Regions from separate parts of the Pseudomonas aestiva genome, predicted to be linked through region 3. Evidence: predicted binding sites of a transcription regulator. Region 3 holds the regulator's gene; each other region holds the start of a gene.
The links. Region 3 encodes FliA, which starts transcription of late flagellar genes. Its sites were predicted from a motif close to CTAAAGTTTNNNNNNNNNNNGCCGNTAA; they were not measured.
Positions count from the first base shown of each region.

Region 1 (7,582 bases), 120 kb from region 3:
GGGGCGCGGTGGCCCCGGCGGCCACGGCGGCGCCAATGCACAGCATCATGGTGTAGAGCCCCATCAACTGGCCGGCCTGGGCGGGAAAGTCGCGCTTGACCAGGGCCGGCAGCAGTACGCCAAGGATGCCGATGCAGGCGCCGGCGATCAGGCTGCCGAGAAACAGCCCAAGGGGCGGCAGCAGGCTGCGCAGGACGATGCCACAGGCGAGCAGCGCCAGGATGGCGCCCAGGGTGCGTTCGCTGCCCCAGCGGCGCGCCAGGCGCGGAGCCAGGGGCGCGAACAGCCCCAGGCAGAGCACCGGCAGGGTGGTGAGCAGGCCGATGGCACTGCTGGACAGGCCCGTGCTGGCCTCGATCTGCCGCAGCAGGGGCGCCAGGCTGGAGAGGGCCGGGCGCAGGTTGAGGGCGATGAGCATGAGGCTGGCGAGCAGCAGGCCGCGTTGCCAGGACGTGAGATGGGAAGTCGCTGAGGAAGACATGAGCACTGCTATGACCGGGGAAACCGCCAATGCTAGCGCACCCTGGCCATAACGCACGGCGCTTCCATTCGCTACCCTGCAGCGGGAAAAAATAGTTGGCGGACCGGCTAAAAAATCGCCAGTTCGTTAATCGCCGCACCGCCGCTCGCTTGTCCGGGGTCAGCTGGAGGTTTTCCACGAGGTTATCCACAGCAACTGTGGATTACCCTCGGAAAACAGCCCTTTTGCTTTGGCGGGCGATCTGTTAAGCGCGGCCGGTGCCCGCCAGCAGACGGGCATTTGCTACTATTACGCCCCTTCGCGCTGCCTGTCGAACCAGCGCCACCGCTGAACCGGAGTAACGATGACCGATCCCATTCGCCTCACCCAATACAGCCACGGTGCCGGTTGTGGCTGCAAGATCGCCCCCAAGACCCTGGAGACCATCCTGGCCGGCAGCGGCGCCCAGCACCTGGATCCACGGCTGTGGGTGGGCAATGCCTCGCGCGACGACGCGGCGGTCTATGGCCTGGATGACGAGCGCGGGGTGGTCTCCACCACCGATTTCTTCATGCCCATCGTCGATGACCCCTTCGATTTCGGCCGCATCGCCGCCACCAATGCCATCAGCGACATCTACGCCATGGGTGGCGATCCGCTGCTGGCCATCGCCATTCTCGGCTGGCCGGTCAACGTGCTGCCGCCGGAAGTGGCGCGCGAGGTCATCGCCGGGGGGCGGCGGGTCTGCGACGAGGCCGGCATTCCCCTGGCCGGCGGTCATTCCATCGACGCCCCCGAGCCGATCTTCGGCCTGGCCGTCACCGGGATCGTGGAAAAGCGCCATCTCAAGCGCAACGACACCGCGACCCTGGGCAGTCGCCTCTATCTGACCAAGCCGCTGGGCATCGGCATCCTTACCACCGCCGAGAAGCGCGCCCTGCTGCGGCCCGAGGATCGCCATCTGGCGCGCGACACCATGTGCCAGCTCAATCGCCCTGGCAGTCGCTTCGGCCGCCTGGCCGGGGTCACGGCGATGACCGACGTCACCGGCTTCGGCCTGCTCGGCCACCTGGTGGAGATGGCCGACGGCAGTGGCCTCACCGCCGAACTCGACTTCGCTGCCATCCCCCGCCTCGAAGGGGTGGAGTTCTACCTCCAGCAGGGCTGCGTGCCCGGCGGTACCGAGCGCAACTTCGACAGCTACGGCAGCCGCATCGCCCCGCTGGCCGAAGACCGCCGCCAACTGCTGTGCGATCCCCAGACCAGCGGCGGCCTGCTGGTGGCCGTGGCGCCCGAGGGCGAGGCGGAATTTCTCGCCGTCGCCGCGGAACTGGGCCTGGCCCTGCAACCCATAGGGCAACTGGTGGACCGGCGCGCCCATGCGGTCGAGGTGGCCTGATGAGCCAGCGTGAGGATGCCCGCGACCTGCAGGCGCTGTTCCTGAGCGATATTCCCCTGGTCGATGTCCGCGCCCCCGTGGAGTTCGGCAAGGGCGCCTTTCCCCAGGCGACCAATCTGCCGCTGATGAATGACCTGGAACGCCAGCGCGTCGGTACCCGCTACAAGCAGCAGGGTCAGCAGGCGGCGTTGCAACTGGGTCATCAGCTGGTGTCCGGGACAGTGAAGGAGGCGCGCATCCAGGCCTGGGCCGACTTCGCCCAGGCGCATCCCGAGGGCTATCTCTATTGCTTCCGTGGCGGCTTGCGCTCGCAGATCAGCCAGGAATGGCTGCGCAGCGAAGCCGGTATCGCCTATCCGCGGGTGGTAGGGGGCTACAAGGCCATGCGCACCTTCCTCATCGACACGCTGCAGCAGGCGCTCGCCGAGTGCGGCTTCGTGGTGGTGGGCGGCATGACCGGCACTGGCAAGACCGAAGTGGTGGCCCAGCTCGACAACGCCGTCGATCTCGAAGGCCACGCCAACCACCGGGGCTCCAGCTTCGGCAAGCGCGCCACGCCGCAGCCGGGGCAGATCGATTTCGAGAACAGCCTGGCCATCGACCTGCTGCGGCGTCGCCATGCAGGGCAGGCGCAATTCGTGCTGGAAGACGAGTCGCGCCTGGTCGGTCGCTGCTCCCTGCCGCTGGAATTGCACCAGGGCATGCAGCAGTACCCCTTGGTCTGGCTGGAGGACAGCCGGGAAAACCGCATCGAGCGCATCCTGCGCGACTATGTCATCGACCTGGCGGCGGAATTCATCGGCCTGCACGGCCCCGAGCAGGGCTTCGCGCTGTTCGCCGAGCAGTTGCGCAAGAGTCTTTCCGGTATCGCCAAGCGTCTGGGCGGGGAACGCTTCCAGCGCCTGTCGGCCATTCTTGAAGAGGCCCTGGCGGAGCAGGAGCGCTCGGGCGACGTCGCGGTCCATCGTGGCTGGATCGAGGGACTGCTGGCGGAATACTACGACCCCATGTACGCCTATCAGCGCGAGAGCAAGGACTCCCGGGTGATCTTCAGTGGCGATCAGGCCACCGTGGTCGAATTTCTGCGCGACCGGCGCTGAACAGCCTCCGCGCTTGGCGGTCTACGCTGCGGTTATCCGGCCGTTCCGGCCGGCTGCAGGTCGCAAGGAAACAAAGAGATGAAAGCGAAACTGGTTCCTGTTCTGGCCGCCACCTTGGCTGCCGTGGTACTCGCAGGGTGCTCGGGCAAGGTGGTCAATCGCGATAGCTGCGCCGCCCAGACCCGTTCTGCCTGGCAGGAGCTCGACCTGGCCAAGGCCGAAGGCTTTTCCGGTACGGTGAGCTATTCCAAGGCGCTGGCGCTGCTGTCCACCGCCAAGACGCAACAGCAGGTCGAGGCCTACACCGGCTGCGTGAAGAATGCCGAAAAGGCGAGCTTCTATATTCGCGAGTCCCGCGCCGGTCGTTGATCGGTCGTGCGGCTGGCAAACGGCCGCCATCCAAAGCGACGTCGGCATAACCGCGTGCGACGGATAGCGGTCCGTTAGCCCCCAGCCCCTCAAGAATCGGCTTCTGCGGACGACAGCGTCGGTAGAACTCATTCCGTTGGGGTGCCGTATGAAAGGGATTGCCCGCTATCGCCTGGCCAATTGGCGAACCGCGACCAAACTGGCCGTGGGCTTTGGCCTGGTGCTGCTGCTGACCCTGGTGGTGGCCTTGCAGGGCGGGCTCGCGCTCAAGGACGTGGAACATCGCTTCGGTTCCCTGCGCGACATGGCCGCGGTCAACCGGCAGGTGATGCAGCTCCGCGCCCTGGAGCAGGGTTTTCGCCTCAGCGGCGAGGCCACCCAGGCCGAGCACCTGCGGCAGGCGCTGCCGGCGGTACTCGATCACCTGGGGCAGCTCGCGACCGAGGTGGGCAGTGCCAACGCGGCCGATATCGACGCCGCCCGCGCGGCCACCCAGGCCTATGGCGCCGCCTTCGCCGACTATGAGCGCCTCAACACCTCACGCCGTCTAGCGATGGAAGGGGCGGCCTTCCTCGTGGAGGGCGCGGCCAACAGCCTGGACATCCTCCAGTCCGGCCTGCTGGATGACGGTGCCTATGCCCTCAAGGACTCCGGTGGCAAGCAGGGCGCCGAACTCCTGACCCTGTCGCAACAGGTCGGCGAACTCTATCGCCTGATGCTCAAGAGCCTCGACGAAGCCCAGGCGCGGGCGAGCAAGAGCACGGTGGACAATCAGCCGCTGCCGTCGGCCAGTGCCGCATTGGAGCTGTTGGCCAAGGTAGAGCCGCAACTGAGCGATCCGGCCTATTCCTCGGTCATCCAGGACGTCTCCACCAACATCAAGGAATTCATCCGCCGCCTGGGCGACTATGCCGCCGCCATGGCCCAGGAGCAGGCCGCCGGCGCGCGCATGACCAGCCTGGCCGAGACCGCCGTGCAGCGGGTTGATGCCCTCTACGGCCAACAGGAAGTCGAACTGCAGGCGATGATGACCAAGCGGCTGCTGACCATCGGTGGCGTGGCCCTGCTGGCGTTGATCGTCGGCGCCCTGGCCGCGCTGATCATCACCCTGGCCATTGTCCGGCCGCTGCGCAAGGTGATCGCCGCTGCCGAACGCATCGCCCAGGGTCAGCTGGACGTCGAATTGACGGTGGATCGGGGCGACGAGATCGGTCAGCTGCAGAGATCCAGCGCCAGCATGGTGGCGGCACTGCGCGGCATGGTCCTGCAGTTGCAGAACGGTATCGGCCGACTCGGCCAGTCCGCGGCTGCCCTGGCCGAGCAGGCGCGCGAGGCGCAGCTGGGCGTGACCCGCCAGCGGGAGGAAACCGATCAGGTGGCCGCGGCCATGGCCGAACTGGCCGCCACGGCCCAGGGGGTCGCCGCGGACGCCGAGGCCGCTGCCGGTGCCGGCGATCAGGCCGAACGCCAGGTCAGCGATGGCCAGGCGGTGATCGGCCGCAGCCTGGCCGGTATCGAGACCCTGGGGGTGGACGTTCGCGCCGCTGCCGAGCGGCTCCAGGGCGTGTCCCACGACAGCCAGGCGATCAGCAGCGTGCTCGACGTGATCAAGGCGGTGGCCGAGCAGACCAATCTGCTGGCGCTCAACGCGGCCATCGAGGCGGCGCGCGCCGGGGAACAGGGTCGCGGCTTCGCCGTGGTCGCCGACGAGGTCCGCGCCCTGGCGCGCCGTACCCAGCAGTCGAGCGTCGAGATCGAACAACTCATCGTGGTGCTGCAGAAGGGCAGTGGCGAGGCGGTCGCGCGGATGCAGCAGAGCGAGACCCTGCTGGCCGGGACCCTGGGCAGTGCCGGTGATACGCGGCGCGCCTTTGCCGGTATCGCCACGGCGGTGGCCAGCATCCAGCAGAAGAATCAGCAGATCGCCGCGGCGGCGGTCCAGCAGCGTGGGGTGGCCGAAGAGGTCGCGGTCAATGTGACGCGCATTCGCGACGGCGCCGATCAATCCAGTCAGGCGATGGCGGCGACGGCCTCGGCCAGCCGCGAGCTGGCCGAGCTGGGTGACGAACTCTCGCGCCTGGTGCAGCGCTTCCACGTCTGACCGGCGCTGTTACTGAGCGTTGAGCGCCTGGCCGGTAGTGCCCTGGCTGGCCGGGCCAAGCAGATAGAGATAGACCGGCAGGATGGCGTCCGCCGCAGGCACCCGGGCCGGGTCCTCCTCGGGATAGGCCGCCGCGCGCATGGCGGTACGGGTACCGCCCGGGTTGACGCTGTTGACCCGGATACCGGCTTCTCCAAGCTCCTCGGCCCAGACCTGCATGAGGCCCTCGGTGGCAAACTTGGATACCGAATAGGCGCCCCAGCCAGCCCGGCCCTTGCGACCGACACTGCTGGAGGTGAAGATCACCGAGGCCTCACCGGCAGCCTTGAGCAGGGGCAGCAGGGCCTGGGTCAGGGCGAAGCCGGCCTGGACATTGACCTGCAGCACCTGCGCCAGGGCCGTGGCGGGCGTCTGCCCCAGCAGTACCCGCGGCCCCAGCAGGCCGGCGTTGTGCACCAGTCCATCCAGACGACCATGACATCGCTGCAGGCGCTCAGCGACGGCGGCATAGGCCGCCGCATCGGCCTGTTCGAGATCCAGCACCAGAGTCTCGGCCCGGCCGCCGCCGGCCTGGATCTCCTGGCGCACCTGATCCAGCGCCGCGGCATCGCGGCCCTGGAGAATGAGGGTCGCGCCCAGGGCGGCGCAGCCCTTGGCCAGGGCGGCGCCGATGCCGCGACTGGCGCCGGTGACGAGGATGATACGGTCTTTGAGCAGCTCGGCCGGAGCCTGGTAGTCGAACATCTGAACCCCTAGCAGCCGCACAGTGCGCGATCGAGCAGCGCACGCAATTCCAGCGGATGGTCGATGATGGCGTCGGCACCCCAGTGCTCGGGGTGGTCGTCCGGATGGATGTAGCCGTAGCGCGCCGCCACCGTCTTGCTGCCGGCGGCGCGGCCCGACTCGATGTCGCGCAGGTCGTCGCCGATGAACAGGGCGGTCTGGGGATCGACATCCAGTTGCCGGCAGGCCAGCACCACCATCTCCGGGTCCGGCTTGCTGTGCGTGACGTGGTCCGGGCAGACCAGGCAGGCCGAGCGCTCGGCCAGGCCCAGGCGCTGCATGATGGGCTCGGCGAAGCGCACCGGCTTGTTGGTCACCACGCCCCAGCGCAGCCGGGCAGCGTCTAGATCGCGCAGGATCTCTTCCATGCCGTCGAACAGCCGGGTATGGACCGCGCACTGCGTCTGGTAGCGCTCGAGGAATTCCAGGCGCAGCGGTTCGAGTTCGGCGCCCAGCGGATCGACCTCGAAGCCGGCCAGGATCATCGCCTTGGCACCGCCGGAAATGACGCCGCGCAGGCGGGCCTCGTCGGCCGCTGCCAGGCCCTGGTCCTGGCGCATGGCCTGGATGATGGCGATGAAATCCGGCGCCGTGTCCAGCAGGGTGCCGTCCATGTCGAAAAGGACCGCTTGCAGACGCATGGCCTAGTCCTCGCGCTGGGTGCGCACCATATAGTTCACCGTCACGTCGCCTTCCAGCTTGTATCTCTTGGTCAGCGGGTTGTAGGTGAGGCCGATGACGTCACGCAGATTGAGGCCGGCCGCACGAGCCCAGGCCCCCAGCTCCGAGGGGCGGATGAACTTGCGGAAATCGTGGGTACCGCGCGGCAGCAGGCGCAGCACGTATTCGGCACCGACGATGGCGAACAGATAGGCCTTGGGATTGCGGTTGATGGTGGAGAAGAACACCTGACCGCCCGGCTTGACCAGGTCGTGGCAGGCCTTGATCACCGAGGAGGGATCCGGCACGTGTTCGAGCATCTCCAGGCAGGTCACCACGTCGTAGGTGCCGGCGTGCTTGCGCGCGTGGTCCTCGGTGGTCTCCTGGATGTATTCCACCGGCACGCCGGATTCCAGCTGGTGCAGCCGGGCCACCGCCAGGGGCGCCTCGGCCATGTCGATGCCGGTCACCTGGGCACCACGTTGGGCCATGGCTTCGCTGAGGATGCCGCCACCGCAGCCGACGTCCAGCACCTTCTTGCCGGCCAGACCGGCGTGCTGGTCGATCCAGTTGACGCGCAGCGGGTTGATGTCGTGCAGCGGCTTGAATTCGCTCTCGCGGTCCCACCAGCGGTAGGCGAGGGCCTCGAACTTGGCGATCTCGGCGTTATCGACGTTGGACATGGTGTTCTCCAGAGGCAAGGGAGCGGG
Region 1 is NZ_CP150916.1:3,405,760-3,413,341, reverse strand. It holds gene AABM56_RS15840 (MFS transporter) at 1-481, opposite strand, end outside; gene selD (selenide, water dikinase SelD) at 825-1,859, shown strand; gene mnmH (tRNA 2-selenouridine(34) synthase MnmH) at 1,859-2,959, shown strand; gene AABM56_RS15825 (hypothetical protein) at 3,038-3,328, shown strand; gene AABM56_RS15820 (methyl-accepting chemotaxis protein) at 3,477-5,429, shown strand; gene AABM56_RS15815 (YciK family oxidoreductase) at 5,439-6,173, opposite strand; gene mupP (N-acetylmuramic acid 6-phosphate phosphatase MupP) at 6,182-6,853, opposite strand; gene ubiG (bifunctional 2-polyprenyl-6-hydroxyphenol methylase/3-demethylubiquinol 3-O-methyltransferase UbiG) at 6,857-7,555, opposite strand.
Region 1: a site for FliA is predicted at 3,417-3,444, ahead of AABM56_RS15820 (methyl-accepting chemotaxis protein). Genes of this name have one in related genera too.

Region 2 (7,582 bases), 1.3 Mb from region 3:
GGCGTTGTCCACGGCGATCGCCTGGATGTTGCGACTCAGGGCGGTGGCTGTGGTGCTCTGCTCGGCGGTGGCCTGGGCGATGCCGGAGAATTGCTCCACCGCCTCGGCGACCTGCTGGTCGATGCTGCGCAGCGCCTGGGCCACGTCGGCGTTGCGCGCCAGGCCCTGTTCCATCAGGCGATTGCCTTCGTCGATGGCGCCCATGGCACGCTGGGTCTCGCCCTGCACCGCGCCGATCATCTGCGAGATCTCGCGGGTGGCCTCGCTGGTGCGACCGGCCAATTGCCGGACTTCATCGGCGACCACGGCGAAGCCGCGGCCCTGCTCGCCGGCCCGGGCCGCTTCGATGGCGGCGTTGAGCGCCAGCAGGTTGGTCTGCTCGGCGATCCCGCTGATGACGCCGATGATGCCGCCAATCTGCTGGGAGCGGCCGTCCAGGCCCTTGATGAGTTCGGCGGTGCTGGCCAGGGAATCGGCGATCTGCTCCAGGGCGCCCGAGGCGCCCTGCATGGCCTGAGTCCCGGTGCGGGTCTGCTGGGCGTTTTCCTGCACCAGGCGTTCGGTGCGCTGCATGCCGTCGGCGATGTTCTGGGCGGTGGCGCTGAATTCCTCCACGGCGCTGGCCATGCTATCGATCTGGCTGGACTGCTCGGCGGAGCGTCTCAGGGTCTGGTCGGAGAGCTGGCTCAGTTGCTGGGAACGCTCGGTGACCGCGCGCGAAGAGCCACGGACCTGCTCGACGGTGGAGGCCAGGGCATCGGCCATCTGGTTGAAGCTCTGGGCGAGTTCGCCGATCTCGTCCTGGCTGCGCGCTTCGACGCGCACGCTGAGCTGACCGCGACCCAGGGCCTGGGCCCGCTCCACCAGTTGGCCCAGCGGCCTCAGCTTGTGGCGCAGCAGGACGACCGAGGCGAGTACCGCCAGCACCAGGGCGATCAGGCTGCCGATGGCCAGGCGCAGACCCACGGCGTGCACCGGGGCGTCCAGCTCGGCCTTGGGCAGGGTGGCAACCACGGTCCAGCCTTCGCCGGCGACCGGCGCGCTGACGCTGAGGAAGTCTTCATTGCCGTCCTGCCAGGTGTGTTCGCGCTGCTTGGGGTCGCTCTTGAGCGCGGCGAGCAGTTCGTCATTCTTTTTCGCATTGGCCGGCGGCACCAGCCAGTTGCCCTGCTCGTCGAGCAGGGCCAGGGAGCCGGTCTCGCCGATGCGCAGCTGGGTCAGCTGGGCCAGCTGCTGGGCCTGGGCGTCGGTGTAGTCGAAGCCGACGAAGAGCACGGCGATGACCTTGCCGCCGCCGTCGCGGACCGGGGTGTACTGGGTCATGTAGGAGCGTCCGAACAGCTGGGCGCGCCCGACGTAGTTCTGACCCTGCAGCAATCCGGCATAGGCCGGGTGCTTGCGATCGAGCTGGGTACCGATGGCGCGGCTGCCGTCCTGCTTCTTCAGCGAGGTGGTGATACGGGTAAAGTCGTCGCCATCGCGGACGAAGATGGTGGCGACGCCACCGGTCAGCCGGGTGAAGTCGTCGACCTGGCTGAAGTCGCTGTTCAGCGCCTGACCGGCGAACAGCAGGGCGGGGGCCGTGGCGCTGCCCAGGGGCAGTCGCTCGCCGGCCAGGCTCAGGCCGCCATCGAAGCGGCGCTCGAACAGGTTGGCCAGCCGTTGGGTGCTGATCTTCAGGGTGCTGAGAAAGGTCTGCTGCTGATCGGAGAGCAGCCGGGCCTCGCTACCCAGGTGCTTGCGCTGGGTGCCTTCGATGGACACGCTCAAGGCATGCAGGGCGAACAGACAGCTGCCGGCGATCACGACAATCAGTACCAGACTGAGGGCCAAGGCAAGTTGTCGGGCGATACTACGACGCGGGGAAATGACCATGGGGGCTCCAAAGCGCCTACATCCCTGTAGGGCAGTACGAATTTGAGGGCAAGGGCGGTATCAGGGACCGACCGCTCTAGGGCGGTCTTCTTGGCGGTTGACTTTTATTTTATCGGCAGAGGTACGATGAACTAAAGCGAATGACAGCAGTCTGGCGCCTTATTTATGGCGGACGACCTCTGGAAGGCTTTGGGATGCCACTTCCCGCTGCAGGAAATCAGCCAGCTGGCGAAGGCGCGCCTGCCCCCGGCGATTGCGCGGCCAGACCAGGTAATAGGCATCACCGCTGGCCACCGCCTCGGGCCAGGGCAAGGCAATGAGTCCGGCTGCCACGTCTTCGGCGAGCATCACCAGATCGCCGATGGAAACCCCGTAGCCACGCGCGGCAGCGGCCATGCCCAGCTCCAGGGTGTCGAACACCTGGCCACCACTCAGGGGCACCGCCTGGGTCAGGCCCATGGCCTGCAGCCAGCGGCGCCAGTCGCGGCGGTCGAAGGTGGGATGCAGCAGTTCTTCCCTCTGCAGTCGCGCCAGGTCCCAGGCGCCCTCCCGGGCGGCAGCCGGCGAGCAGACCGGCACCAGCCACTCCTCGAACAGCGGCACCACCTCCCAGTCCACCGGGAAGCGGCCGTCGCCGAGCAGTACCGCGCAATCGAAGGGCTCATGGACGAAGTCGACCCGGTCACTGGCCATCCAGACGCTGGTGAGCTGGATGTCCAGTTGCGGACTGAGCTGGCGAAAGCGCGCCAGACGCGCCAGCAGCCAGCGCAGCGACAGGGTGGTGGGCGCCTTGAGTCTCAGGGTGCCCTCGGCCACGGCGAGATTGCCGCAGGCCCGCGCCAGAGCCTCGAAGCCCTCGCTCAGCCCCGGCAAGAGCAGCTTGCCGGGCTCGGTCAGCGCCAGCTGACGCCCGGCGCGCTCGAACAGGCGGCAGCCAAAGGTCTCTTCCAGCGTCCGCACATGGCGACTGACCGCACTCTGGGTCAGCGACAACTCCTGGGCCGCGCGGGTGAAGGAGCCGTGGCGAGCGGCGGCCTCGAAGGCGCGCAGGGCATACAGCGGCGGCAGACGCGAGGGGTGCTCGGGCATGACTCAGACTCATGGATGGCATGGTTATTTTCCGATTGTGGGCGGCGCGCCCGCATCCAACAATGAGTTCTTGTCAAACATCGGCCACCTGCTCAGCGAGATCCACCCATGTCTCTGCCGCGTCTCGAACTGCTCGCGCTGTTGCGTCTCGCCCTGCCCCTGATCGGTGCGCAGCTGGCCTATGTGGCCATGGTCTTCACCGACACCCTGATGATGGGCCGCCTGGGCCCGGCAGCCCTGGCCGGTGGCGGCCTGGGAGCGGCGGTCTACTCCTTCGTCTCGGTGATCTGCGTGGGCGTGATCACCGCGGTGGCCAATCTGGCGGCGCTGCGCCGGGGTGCGGGGGATACCGAAGGGGTGGCGGCGGTCACTGCGGCCGGGATCTGGATCGCCGGGGTGCTGGCGCTGCTGGCCGGTACCCTGCTGTGGCATATCGAACCCCTGCTGGCCCTGGCCGGCCAGCCCGAAGAGAGTCGTCAGGCGGCCGGCGTCTTCCTGCGTTGCCTGGCCTTCGCCCTGCCCGGCCATCTGCTGTTCATGACCCTGCGCGGCTTCACCAGCGCTCTGGACCGCCCCGGACCGGTGCTGACCATCGTGCTCGGCGCGGCGCTGCTCAATGCCCTGTTCAACCTGGCGCTGCTGCACGGCTGGGGCGGCCTGCCGCAACCCGGGCTGCCGGGCATCGGCGCGGTGACTGCGGTGGTGATGAATGGCGCGGCCCTGGGCCTGGCGTTGTATATCGCCCGCCATCCGGCCTATGCCGCCTATCCCCTGCGTCGCTATCTGCGCCGTCCGGATCGCCGTGCCCTCGCCGACACCCTCGGCCAGGGCCTGGCGATCAGTGGCACCTATGCGGTGGAAGCCTGCCTGTTCCTGTCGGCGGCGCTGTGCATGGGCGCCCTGGGCGCCACGGCGCTGGCGGCCCATCAGATCGCCAATCAGCTGGTGTACCTGGTGTTCATGTTGCCCGCCGGACTCTCCTATGCCACCAGCATCCGCATCGGCCAGCACCAGGGCGCCGGGCGGCCGCGCGAAGCCCTGCTGGTGGGGCGACTGGCCATCGGCGGCGGCGCCCTGGTGATGCTGGGCATCGCCCTGCTGTTCTGGAGCTTTCCCGGCTGGCTGGTGAGGCTGTTCCTGGCGGATGCGCAGAGCCCTGTGGCGGAGCTGGCACGCCAGCTGGTGCTGATCGCGGCGGTGTTCGTCATCTTCGACGGTACCCAGAGCATCGCCCAGGGTGCGCTGCGGGGTATCCGCCAGGCACGCCTGGGCTTCTACGGCGGATTGCTCTGCTACTGCCTGATCGGCGCCAGTGGTGCCTGGCTGCTGGGCGTCCAGCTGGGTATCGGCCCCCATGGCGTCTGGTGGGGTCTGGCATTCGGACTGGCCTGTGCGGCGCTGCTGCTGACCGGTGCCTTCGAGTGGCTGATGCGGCGGAAGCTGGGCGCGGGCGCTGCGGAGGCTGCGCCGGAGCCGCTGGCCGCGCCGCGCGGCCTGGCGCAAAACGGCTGAGCGCCGCGGCGGCCCAAGCGTTTTACCAAGTGGTCCACTTCTGACCGCTGCGCTAGACTAAAGGCTTTGGGCCACCCCGGCGTTGCGACCGGTGTTCCGGGCCCCAGGATAGCCAGAGATGCAACGTTTCATCGTCGCCGACGACCATCCGCTGTTTCGTGAAGGCCTGGTGCGCATTCTGCGCCAGCTGCAGCCACAGGCGCAGGTGGATCAGGCCGACAGCCTGCATCAGGTCCTGGAACTGGCGCGCCAGGGTGAGCCGCCCAGCGGGCTGCTGCTGGACCTGCTCTATCCTGGCCAGGACCTGAGCTTTTCGCTGCGCGCCCTGCGCCAGGAATTCAAGCGCAGCACCCTGATCGTGGTCTCGATGCTGGAAGACGCCACGGTGATCGAACATATCCTGGCAGCCGGTGTGGACGGCTTCATCGGCAAGGCGCTACCGCCGGCGGCCATGGCCGAGGCGATCGCCGACTGCCTCGCCGGACAACCTGTGGTGCGCTATGCCATGCCGAGCCTGGCCCCGGTCAACCTGACGCCTGATAACCGGGTGCAGGGGCTGACGCCGCGGCAACTGGAGGTGCTCGGCCTGATCACCCAGGGCCTGAGCAACAAGGAGATCGCCCGGATCCTGGCCATCTCGCCCTTTACCGTGCGCATCCATGTCTCCGCTCTGCTGCGTACCCTGGGCGTCAGCAGCCGCGCAGCGGCGGCCGCCTTCGGCGCCAAGGCCGGCCTTGGCTCCCAGCGCTCACTCAGCTAGCCGCGACGCGAAAGGCCAGCAGCAGGGCGCGCAATTCCGCCGGTCGCACCGGCTTGGCCAGCACCGGGATCTCGGCGTCGCCCAGCGCCTGCTGGACCTGGGGAATGTCATGACCGGTCACCACGATGGCCGGGATGCGCCGACCCTGCAGCCGATTGAGATAGGCGATGCAGTCGGCACCCGAGGCGCTGCGATCCAGATCGAAATCGGTGATCACCAGGTCGCAACTCACGGCGCCGGAGGGGATGCTGGTGGCAGTGGTGACCTCGCAGCCCCAGCTGCGCAACAGGGTCGCGGTGGCCAGCAGCACATTGGCGTCGTCTTCGATGAGCAGGATCCGCCAGCCGGCGAGCAGGTGCTGGGGGCCGCTCACCGGCCGTGGGCGCGCCTCCAGCGGCAGGGTGGCCAGCGGCAGACCCTGGAGCGCGACCGCGGTACCGCGGCCAGGGTGCGAACGTATGATTAGCCGCAACTCGAGCAGGGTGGCGATGCGTTGCACGATGGACAACCCCAGGCCGACCCCCTCGATGTCGCGATCGCGCGTCTCGCGCACCCGATAGAATTCCTCGCACAGGTGCGGCAGGTGCTCGGCGGCGATACCCGGCCCCTGGTCGTAGACCACCAGGGCGAGCCGGCCCTGGTGGCGGCGCACCGCCAGCAGCAGGGGCTTGCCCGGGGCGTACTTGAGGGCGTTGGACAGCAGATTCTGCAGCGAGGTGAGCAGCAGCGCCGGGTCGCTGTAGACCTGCAGGTCACAGGCGCGCCAGCGGATCTCCACCCCGGCCCAGCGCGCCGCCTCGGCGTTCTGCCGCACCAGGTCGCCGAACAGGGTATCCAGATCGACCACCGTGCGCCGCGGACTGACCTGCTTCTGATCGAGGGTGTAGATGTCCAGCAGCGAACGGAACAGCTGCTCGACGCCGAGCAGCGAGCGGTCGATGTTGTCGACCAGCCGCTCCTGATCGGCGCTCAGCTGGCCATTGCGCAGGCAGGCGGTGAACAGGCCGATGGAGTGGATCGGCTGGCGCAGGTCGTGGCTGGCCTGGGCCAGGAAGCGCGCCTTGGCCAGGTTGGCCGCCTGGGTCTCGTGCAGCGAATCCTGGATGCGGGTCAGCAGAAAATACACGTAGCCGGGCACCAGCAACGCGGTCACCAGCATCATCAGGGCCACCGTGGGATAGCGCTGCAGGAAGGGCATCCCGGCGATGATGGCGGTCAGGGCGGTCAGCGACAGCCCGGTGGCCAGCAGCAGGTAGCCGCGCCCATAGCGCAGGCCGTTGCCCACCGTGACCCAGAGCAGCACGCCGAACAGTGGCAGCAGGGCCTCGCCGCTGGTGATGGAGGAAAAGGTGATGGCGCTGAAGTCCAGGCTCATGGCCAGCAGGCGCCGCCAGGGCTTCACTCCCGGCCGCCGGCGGATCTCGAAGAACAGGCCGACGGCCAGCACGGCGAACAGGGCGTAGCACAGCAGGTTGGCCAGCAGGATGGCGGTATCGAACAGCCCCCAGGCCCAGGCGCCGGTGATGTAGGCCGAGGCCGGCAGGATGAAGGCCAAACGGACCTTGGCCTGGCCGAGTTCGGGATCGCGGGGGCGGACGCCCAGGGTCTGGGTCGCTGCGTTCATGAGGCCAGATAACCCAGTTGCCAGGCTCGCGGGATCAGGCGAAAGATCACCGCCAGGATGGCGGCCAGGGCCGCGCTGGCGTACCAGGCCGCCAGGCCCAGTCCCGCCTCCAGCGCAGCGCCCAGCACCCCGCCGAGCAGCATGCCCAGCCAGGGCACCAGCTGGATGCGCCAGCCGCGGCGGCGTTCGCCCAGCAGCCAGTGACCCAGGCCGCGTCCGAAACGCGACAGGGCGCCGGTGACATAGGTGAGGCCGATGGGCAGGCCATAGACCTGCTCCACCACCGCATTGACCATGCCCATGGCGAATACCCCGGTCAGCAGCGCCAGGTGGCCCAGGGGCAGGCTGGCCGCCAGCGCCAGCAGCAGGGCCAGCAGGCCGAGCAGCAGGCAGGCGCGCTGGCGGGTCAGCCGCTGCAGCAGCACACCGCCGGCATTGCCCAGCACGAAGGTGCCGATGGCCAGCGCCAGATGCCCCGCGGCAGCCCAGCGGCCTGCCGCCACATCGGCAGCAAGACGGGTGGTATTGCCGCTCATGAAGGAGACGAAGTCGCCGGTGGCGAGAAAGCCGATGGCATCGGTCATGCCGGCCAGCAGCGACAGACCGGCGACCAGCGCCAGGCCGACCGCGCCATGCCGTGGTGTCACGGGCGGAAGAGAAGCAGAGGGATTCATGGCAGCCATCCTGGCGCGGTAGCGAAACACGGCTGCCAGTGTGGAACG
Region 2 is NZ_CP150916.1:4,620,143-4,627,724, forward strand. It holds gene AABM56_RS21430 (methyl-accepting chemotaxis protein) at 1-1,875, opposite strand, end outside; gene AABM56_RS21435 (LysR substrate-binding domain-containing protein) at 2,035-2,964, opposite strand; gene AABM56_RS21440 (NorM family multidrug efflux MATE transporter) at 3,073-4,476, shown strand; gene AABM56_RS21445 (response regulator transcription factor) at 4,595-5,236, shown strand; gene AABM56_RS21450 (hybrid sensor histidine kinase/response regulator) at 5,229-6,860, opposite strand; gene AABM56_RS21455 (YoaK family protein) at 6,857-7,534, opposite strand.
Region 2: a site for FliA is predicted at 1,985-2,012, ahead of AABM56_RS21430 (methyl-accepting chemotaxis protein). Genes of this name have one in related genera too.

Region 3 (7,582 bases):
CAGCGTCGCGGTCCAGATTCTCATGATGATGTTCCTCGGATAGGCGCGCTAGCGCAGGTCCCTAGACAGACTCATGGCCGCCGCCCGCGGTTCAGCCGACGATTCCGGCGATCCGTAACCAGTCCTGTATCACCCCCGGGAAAACCTCGCTGATTCAAGGTCTTGAGCAGTTGGCCCGGAGCTTGCTCAAGCCCCTGCGAACAGTGCGCTGCGTCAACTTTCCGTGACGCCGGCACCGGCAAGCGAGGAATGGGTGTGAAAGTCGACAAATCCATGATGATGGGCAACATGCGCGGTCTGGCTCGCGGCAACCTGGGCGTGCCGCTGGCCGTCCTGGCGATGCTCGCCATGATGACGCTGCCGATGCCGCCTTTCCTGCTGGACGTGCTGTTCACCTTCAACATCGCCCTGTCGATCGTGGTCCTGCTGGTCAGCGTCTACGCCCTGCGGCCGCTGGACTTCGCGGTCTTCCCGACCATCCTGCTGGTGTCGACCCTGCTGCGCCTGGCGCTGAACGTGGCCTCGAGCCGCGTCGTGCTGCTGCACGGCCAGGACGGCCACGATGCCGCGGGCAAGGTCATCCAGGCCTTCGGCGAGGTGGTGGTCGGCGGCAACTACGTGGTCGGTGCGGTGGTGTTCGCCATCCTCATGATCATCAACTTCGTGGTGGTGACCAAGGGTGCCGGCCGTATCTCCGAGGTGTCGGCGCGTTTCACCCTGGACGCCATGCCCGGCAAGCAGATGGCCATCGACGCCGACCTCAATGCCGGCATAATCGACCAGGTCGAAGCCAAGAAGCGTCGGACCGAAGTGGGCCAGGAAGCCGACTTCTACGGGTCGATGGACGGTGCCAGCAAATTCGTCCGCGGTGACGCCGTCGCCGGTCTGCTGATCCTCTTCATCAACCTCATCGGCGGCATGGCCATCGGCATGGCCCAGCACGGTCTGCCGTTCGGCGAAGCGGCGCGCATCTACGCCCTGCTGACCATCGGTGACGGCCTGGTCGCCCAGGTCCCTTCGCTGCTGCTGTCGGTCGCCGCTGCCATCATGGTGACCCGGGTGTCCTCGGCGGAGGACATGGGCCAGCAGGTCAATCGTCAGATGTTCGCCTCGCCCAAGGCGCTGGCAGTCTCGGCCTTCATCATCATCGCCATGGGCCTGGTCCCGGGCATGCCGCACCTGCCGTTCCTCGGCCTGGGCGGTGGCGCCGCCGCCGGTGCCTGGCTGATCTACAAGCGCCAGCGCCAGGCCAAGCAGACCGCCGAGGTGGAAGCCAAGAAGCAGCAGGACCTGGCCCCCGTACAGCGTCCGGCCGAGGCCAAGGAGCTGGGCTGGGATGACGTGACCCCGGTGGACATGGTCGGTCTGGAAGTCGGCTACCGGCTGATCCCCATGGTCGATCGCAACCAGGGTGGCCAGCTGCTGGCGCGGATCAAGGGCGTGCGCAAGAAGCTGTCCCAGGACCTCGGCTTCCTCATGCCGTCGGTGCACATCCGCGACAACCTTGACCTGCTGCCCAACGCCTATCGTCTGACTTTGATGGGCGTCAGTGTGGCCGAGGCCGAGATCTATCCGGATCGCGAACTGGCCATCAACCCCGGTCAGGTCTACGGCTCCCTCAACGGCGTCGCCGCCAAGGATCCGGCATTCGGTCTGGAGGCCGTCTGGATCGACGTCACCCAGCGCGACCAGGCCCAATCCCTCGGCTACACCGTGGTCGATGCCAGCACCGTGGTTGCCACGCACCTCAATCAGGTGCTCTTCAAGCACGCCCACGAGCTGATCGGTCACGAGGAAGTCCAGCAATTGCTGCAGGTGCTGGCCAAGAGTTCGCCCAAGCTGGCCGAGGAACTGGTGCCCGGCATCGTCTCCCTCTCGACCCTGCTCAAGATCCTCCAGCAGCTGCTGCAGGAGCAGGTACCGGTCCGCGACATCCGTACCATCGCCGAAGCCATCGCCAACGTCGGGCCGCGGAGTCAAGATCCCGCCGCCATCGCGGGTGCCGTGCGGGTCGCCCTGTCCCGCGCGATCGTCCAGAACATCGTGGGAATGGAGCCTGAGCTGCCTGTTATCACCCTTGAGCCAAGGTTGGAACAGATGTTGCTAAGTAGTATGCAGAAGGCCGGTCAAGGCGCCGAGGACGGCATGTTCCTCGAGCCTGGCATGGCTGAAAAACTGCAGCGTTCCCTTATCGAGGCAGCGCAGCGTCAGGAAATGATGGGTAAGCCAGTGGTGCTGCTGGTGGCCGGTGCGATCCGCGGGATGATGTCCCGCTTCGCCCGGATGGCGGCACCGAACATGAGTGTACTGGCCTACCAGGAAATTCCGGACAACAAGCAGGTCACCATCGTCGCTACCGTTGGCCAGAATGGCTGAGGTCTAGATCATGCAAGTCAAACGTTTCTTCGCTGCCGATATGCGTCAAGCCATGAAGTTGGTACGCGACGAGCTGGGCCCGGATGCCGCCATCCTCAGCAACCGCCGGGTCGCCGGCGGGGTCGAGCTGACCGCGGCGCTGGACTACCAGGCTCCGGCACCGGCCGCGCCCAACGCGGAGCTGCAGGCGGAGTTGCGCAAGACCCATGCGAAGATCGCCCAGGCCCATGCCGACCTCAGCATCCGCGCCCCGGGCGTGCCCTCGGCCGCGCCGAAGGACAAGCAGCTGCTGGGCGCCATCAGCGCCGCCGACAGCCGTCGCGAGCCGGTGATCGCCCCGCCACGTGCCCCTCAGCCCACCGCCGCCGCTGCGCCTGCCGCCAGTGCCGCGCCGGAAGACCGCCGCGCCCTGGAAGCCATGCGCAGCGAACTCAGTGGCCTGCGTGAACTGCTGGAAGTCCAGCTTGGCTCCATGGCCTGGACCCAGGTGCAGTCCACCCGTCCGCAACAGGCCGGCCTCTGGCGCCGTCTGCAGCGCATGGGCCTGCCCGCCGATCTGGCTCGCCACCTGCTCGACAGCGTCGCCAAGATCCAGGACCCGCGGCATGCCTGGCGCATGCTGCTGGCCAATTTCGCCCAGCTGGCCAAGACCACCGACGCCAAGATCCTGGAGGAGGGCGGTGTTGTCGCCTTCGTCGGTCCGGCCGGCATGGGCAAGACCACCACCCTGGCCAAGCTCGCCGCCAACTACGTGCTCAAGTACGGCCCCCAGAGTCTGGCGCTGGTCAGCATGGACAGCTTCCGCATCGGTGCCCAGGAGCAGATCAAGACCCTCGGCCGCATCCTCGACGTGCCGGTCACCCTGGTCGATCCCGGCCAGTCCCTGGCCCAGGCGCTGGCACCCCTGGCGCGCAAGCGCCTGGTGCTGATCGACACCGCGGGCATGCCCGCCAATGATCCGGCGCTCAAGGTGCAGCTCGAAGCCCTGGCCAACCGCCAGTTGAAGATTCGCAATTATCTGGTACTGGGTGTCACCAGCCAGAGCCAGGTGCTCAAGGCGGCCTACCACAGCTATCGGCGCTGCGGCCTGAGCGGCTGCGTGCTGACCAAGCTGGACGAAGCCGCCAGCCTCGGCGAAGCCCTGGGCCTGGCCATCAGCCAGCGTCTGCCGGTGGCCTATATCGCCGACGGCCCGCGTATCCCGGACGACCTGCATCCGGCCCGCAGCCACCAGCTGGTGAGCCGTGCGGTGAGCCTGCAGGCCTCCGAGGAGCCGAGCGAAGAAACCATGGCCGGCATGCTTGCCGGCCTGTATCAAGGCAATGCCCGCCGCGCCGGTTAGCGCAGACGAACGGTAGTGGTGCATTGCATGCCTGGGCACGCCAAATGCACTTAGTCTAAAGTGTGACGGATTTCAATCAAAGGTATCAGGCAATGGGTAGCATGCATCCCGTCCAAGTCATAGCGGTCACGGGCGGTAAAGGCGGTGTCGGCAAGACCAATGTGTCGGTCAACCTGGCCTTGGCCCTGGCCGATATCGGGCGGCGCGTCATGCTGCTCGACGCCGACCTGGGCCTCGCCAACATCGACGTTCTGCTCGGCCTGTCGCCCAAGCGCACCCTGGCCGACGTCATCTCCGGCGAGTGCGAGCTGCGCGACGTGCTGCTGCACGGCCCGGGCGGCATCCGCATCGTTCCGGCGGCCTCGGGCACCCAGGCGATGGTCAATCTGACGCCGGCCCAGCACGCCGGTCTGATCCAGGCCTTCAGCGACATCAGCGAGAACCTCGATGTGCTCATCGTCGATACCGCTGCCGGCATCGGCGACCAGGTGGTCAGCTTCGTTCGCGCCGCCCAAGAAGTCCTGGTGGTGGTGTGCGACGAGCCCACCTCCATCACCGATGCCTACGCCCTGATCAAGCTGCTCAATCGCGACCATGGCGTCACCCGTTTCCGGGTTCTGGCGAACATGGCGCTGACGCCCCAGGAAGGTCGCAATCTCTTTGCTAAGCTGACCAAGGTGACCGACAGATTCCTGGATGTCGCCCTGCAGTATGTGGGCGCCATTCCGTTCGACGAGGCGGTGCGCAAAGCCGTACAGAAACAGCGCCCCGTGTTCGAAGCCTTTCCGCGTGCCAAGGCCTCGCTGGCCTTCCGTGCGGTAGCTCAGAGAGTCGATGGCTGGCCGTTGCCCGCCAATCCGCGCGGCCATCTCGAGTTCTTTGTCGAGCGCCTTGTGCAACCAGCCATCGGTACCCACGCATGACAGCATCCAGCGGGCTTCGCATGTACAGCAAAACCTCGGAACGTACCCAGCAGGAGCAACTCATCAACCGCTACGCGCCGTTGGTGAAACGCATCGCCTACCACCTCCTGGCGCGTCTGCCGGCCAGCGTGCAGGTCGAGGACCTGATGCAGGCCGGCATGATCGGTCTGCTGGAGGCCTCGCGCAAATATGACGCCGGCAAGGGCGCCAGCTTCGAGACCTACGCCGGCATCCGCATCCGCGGCGCCATGCTCGACGAGGTCCGCAAGGGCGACTGGGCGCCGCGCTCGGTGCACCGCAACACGCGCATGGTCACCGACGCCATTCGCGCCGTGGAAGCGCGCACGGGTCGCGACGCTAAAGATTCCGAAGTCGCGGCCGAACTTAAATTGAGTCTGGATGAGTACTACGGCATCCTTGGCGACACCATGGGGAGTCGCCTGTTCAGTTTCGACGACCTCATGGAGGGTGGTGAGCATGGGCTCGAGGAGAGCGGTTCGCATGAACTCGAACCCGGTCGCGGTCTGGAAGACGAGCGCTTCCGCAAGGCCCTGGCCGACGCCATCGCCAATCTTCCGGAGCGTGAACGTCTGGTGCTCTCGCTGTATTACGACGAGGAACTCAACCTCAAGGAAATCGGCGAGGTGCTGGGCGTGAGCGAGTCACGCGTCTGCCAACTTCACAGTCAATGCGCGGCACGCCTGCGGGCGCGGCTGGCGGAATGGCGTTCGCGTTAACCGGCTGGTACTCAGGCTACTACGATTGCTTAGGCGCGCCTTGCGGCGTGTGTGCGGATTAGGACGGAGGTCGACTTGGACAAGAACATGAAAATCCTCATCGTGGATGATTTTTCCACGATGAGACGCATCATCAAGAATTTGCTGCGCGATCTGGGATTCACCAATACCGCCGAAGCAGACGACGGCAACACCGCCCTGCCGATGTTGCAGAGCGGCAACTTCGATTTTCTCGTCACCGACTGGAACATGCCCGGCATGACCGGCATCGACCTGCTGCGCCAGGTACGCGCCGATGCGCGCCTGAAGACCCTGCCGGTGCTGATGGTGACCGCCGAGGCCAAGCGTGAGCAGATCATCGAAGCCGCTCAGGCCGGCGTGAATGGCTATGTGGTCAAGCCTTTCACCGCCCAGGTGCTGAAAGAAAAGATCGACAAGATCTTCGAGCGGGTGAACGGCTGAAGAAAGCCGCGGGGACGTTATGGATCAGCTTGGCACCAACAGCTTCAGCGACTTCGAGTCGAATCTAAAACAGCACGCCCAGGAGCTGGTGAAATGCCTGGAAAGTGGCGACTTCACCCAGGCGGTGCATGTCATCAATGAACTCAACCAGTTGCGTGACCGGGGGCTCTACCAGGAAGTCGGCAAGCTGACCCGCGAGTTGCACAACGCCATCGTCAACTTCGAGATCGATCCGCGCGGCATGGCCGGCGAAGAGGTCTCCCAGATCAGCGATGCCACCGATCGTCTCTCCTACGTGGTGAAGATGACGGAGAACGCCGCCAATCGAACCATGGATCTGGTGGAGGAGAGCGCGCCCCTGGTGGGCAACTTCGGCGACGAAGCCCGTGCCGTGCATGCCGACTGGAAGAAGTTCATGCGCCGGGAAATGGGCGCGGACGAATTCCGCGAGCTGGCCAAGCGCGTCGATGCCTTCCTCAGCCACAGCGAGAGCAGTGCCGAACAACTGTCGGCCAAGCTCAACGACATCCTCCTGGCGCAGGACTACCAGGACCTTACCGGTCAGGTGATCAAGCGCGTGGTCAATCTCGTCGGGCAGATCGAGAAAGACCTCGTCAAGCTGGTGATGATGGCCAGCCAGGTCGATCGCTATACCGGCTTCAGTCACGATCACAGCGCGCTGATCGAACAGAATCGAAAAGAAAAGACGATGAAGGGTGAAGGTCCGCAGATTCATGCCGATAAGCGTGAAGACGTCGTGGCCGCTCAGGTCGACGTCGACGATCTTCTATCCAGTCTGGGCTTCTGACCCAGACCCTCTTGGGGAGTGCAGGAATGAGCTTCGACGCCGATGAAGAGATCCTCCAGGATTTCCTGGTAGAGGCCGGCGAGATTCTCGAACAGTTGTCGGAACAATTGGTCGAGCTGGAAAGCCGTCCGGATGACATGGATCTGCTGAACGCCATTTTTCGTGGCTTCCATACCGTAAAGGGCGGTGCCGGTTTCCTGCAGCTCCATACCCTGGTCGAGTGCTGTCATATCGCGGAAAACGTTTTCGACATCCTGCGCAAGGGCGAACGCCGCGTGGATGCCGAACTGATGGATGTGGTGCTGCAGGCGCTGGATTCCGTCAATGAGATGTTTGGTCAGGTTCGGGAACGCGAAGAGCCGACCCCGGCCTCGCCCGAGTTGCTGGCGGCGCTGGCCCGCCTGGCCGATCCGGCCGGCAGCGAACCGGCGCCGGTAGCGGCTGCGCCCGTAGCTGCCACTCCGGTGGTCGCGGCACCGGCGCCCGCCGCTGCTGCTGCAGCTGCCGAGCCGGAATTGAGCGATGCCGATTTCCAGAATCTGCTCGATGCCCTGGGTAGCGAGCCGAGTGCGGCAGCGGCAGCGCCTGCGACCGCCGGTGGTGACGACATCACCGATGACGAATTCGAAGCCCTGCTTGATCAGTTGCACGGCAAGGGCAAGTTCCATGACGCGCCGGCCGCTGCGCCGGTTGCTGCCGCAGCGCCTGCTGCCGTTGCCGCAAGCGGTGATGACATCACCGACGATGAATTCGAGGCCCTGCTGGACGAATTGCACGGCAAGGGCAAGTTCGTCGCGAACGAGGCCGCGGCACCGGCCGCAGCAGCCCCGGCTGCAGCGGCTCCGGCGGCGGCGGGTGGTGACGAGATCACCGACGACGAATTCGAATCCCTGCTCGACGAATTGCACGGCAAGGGCAGATTCAGTGGTCCCGC
Region 3 is NZ_CP150916.1:3,284,711-3,292,292, reverse strand. It holds gene sodC (superoxide dismutase family protein) at 1-24, opposite strand, end outside; gene flhA (flagellar biosynthesis protein FlhA) at 274-2,376, shown strand; gene flhF (flagellar biosynthesis protein FlhF) at 2,387-3,718, shown strand; gene fleN (flagellar synthesis regulator FleN) at 3,811-4,641, shown strand; gene fliA (RNA polymerase sigma factor FliA) at 4,638-5,378, shown strand; gene AABM56_RS15255 (chemotaxis response regulator CheY) at 5,466-5,840, shown strand; gene AABM56_RS15250 (protein phosphatase CheZ) at 5,860-6,648, shown strand; gene AABM56_RS15245 (chemotaxis protein CheA) at 6,675-7,582, shown strand, end outside.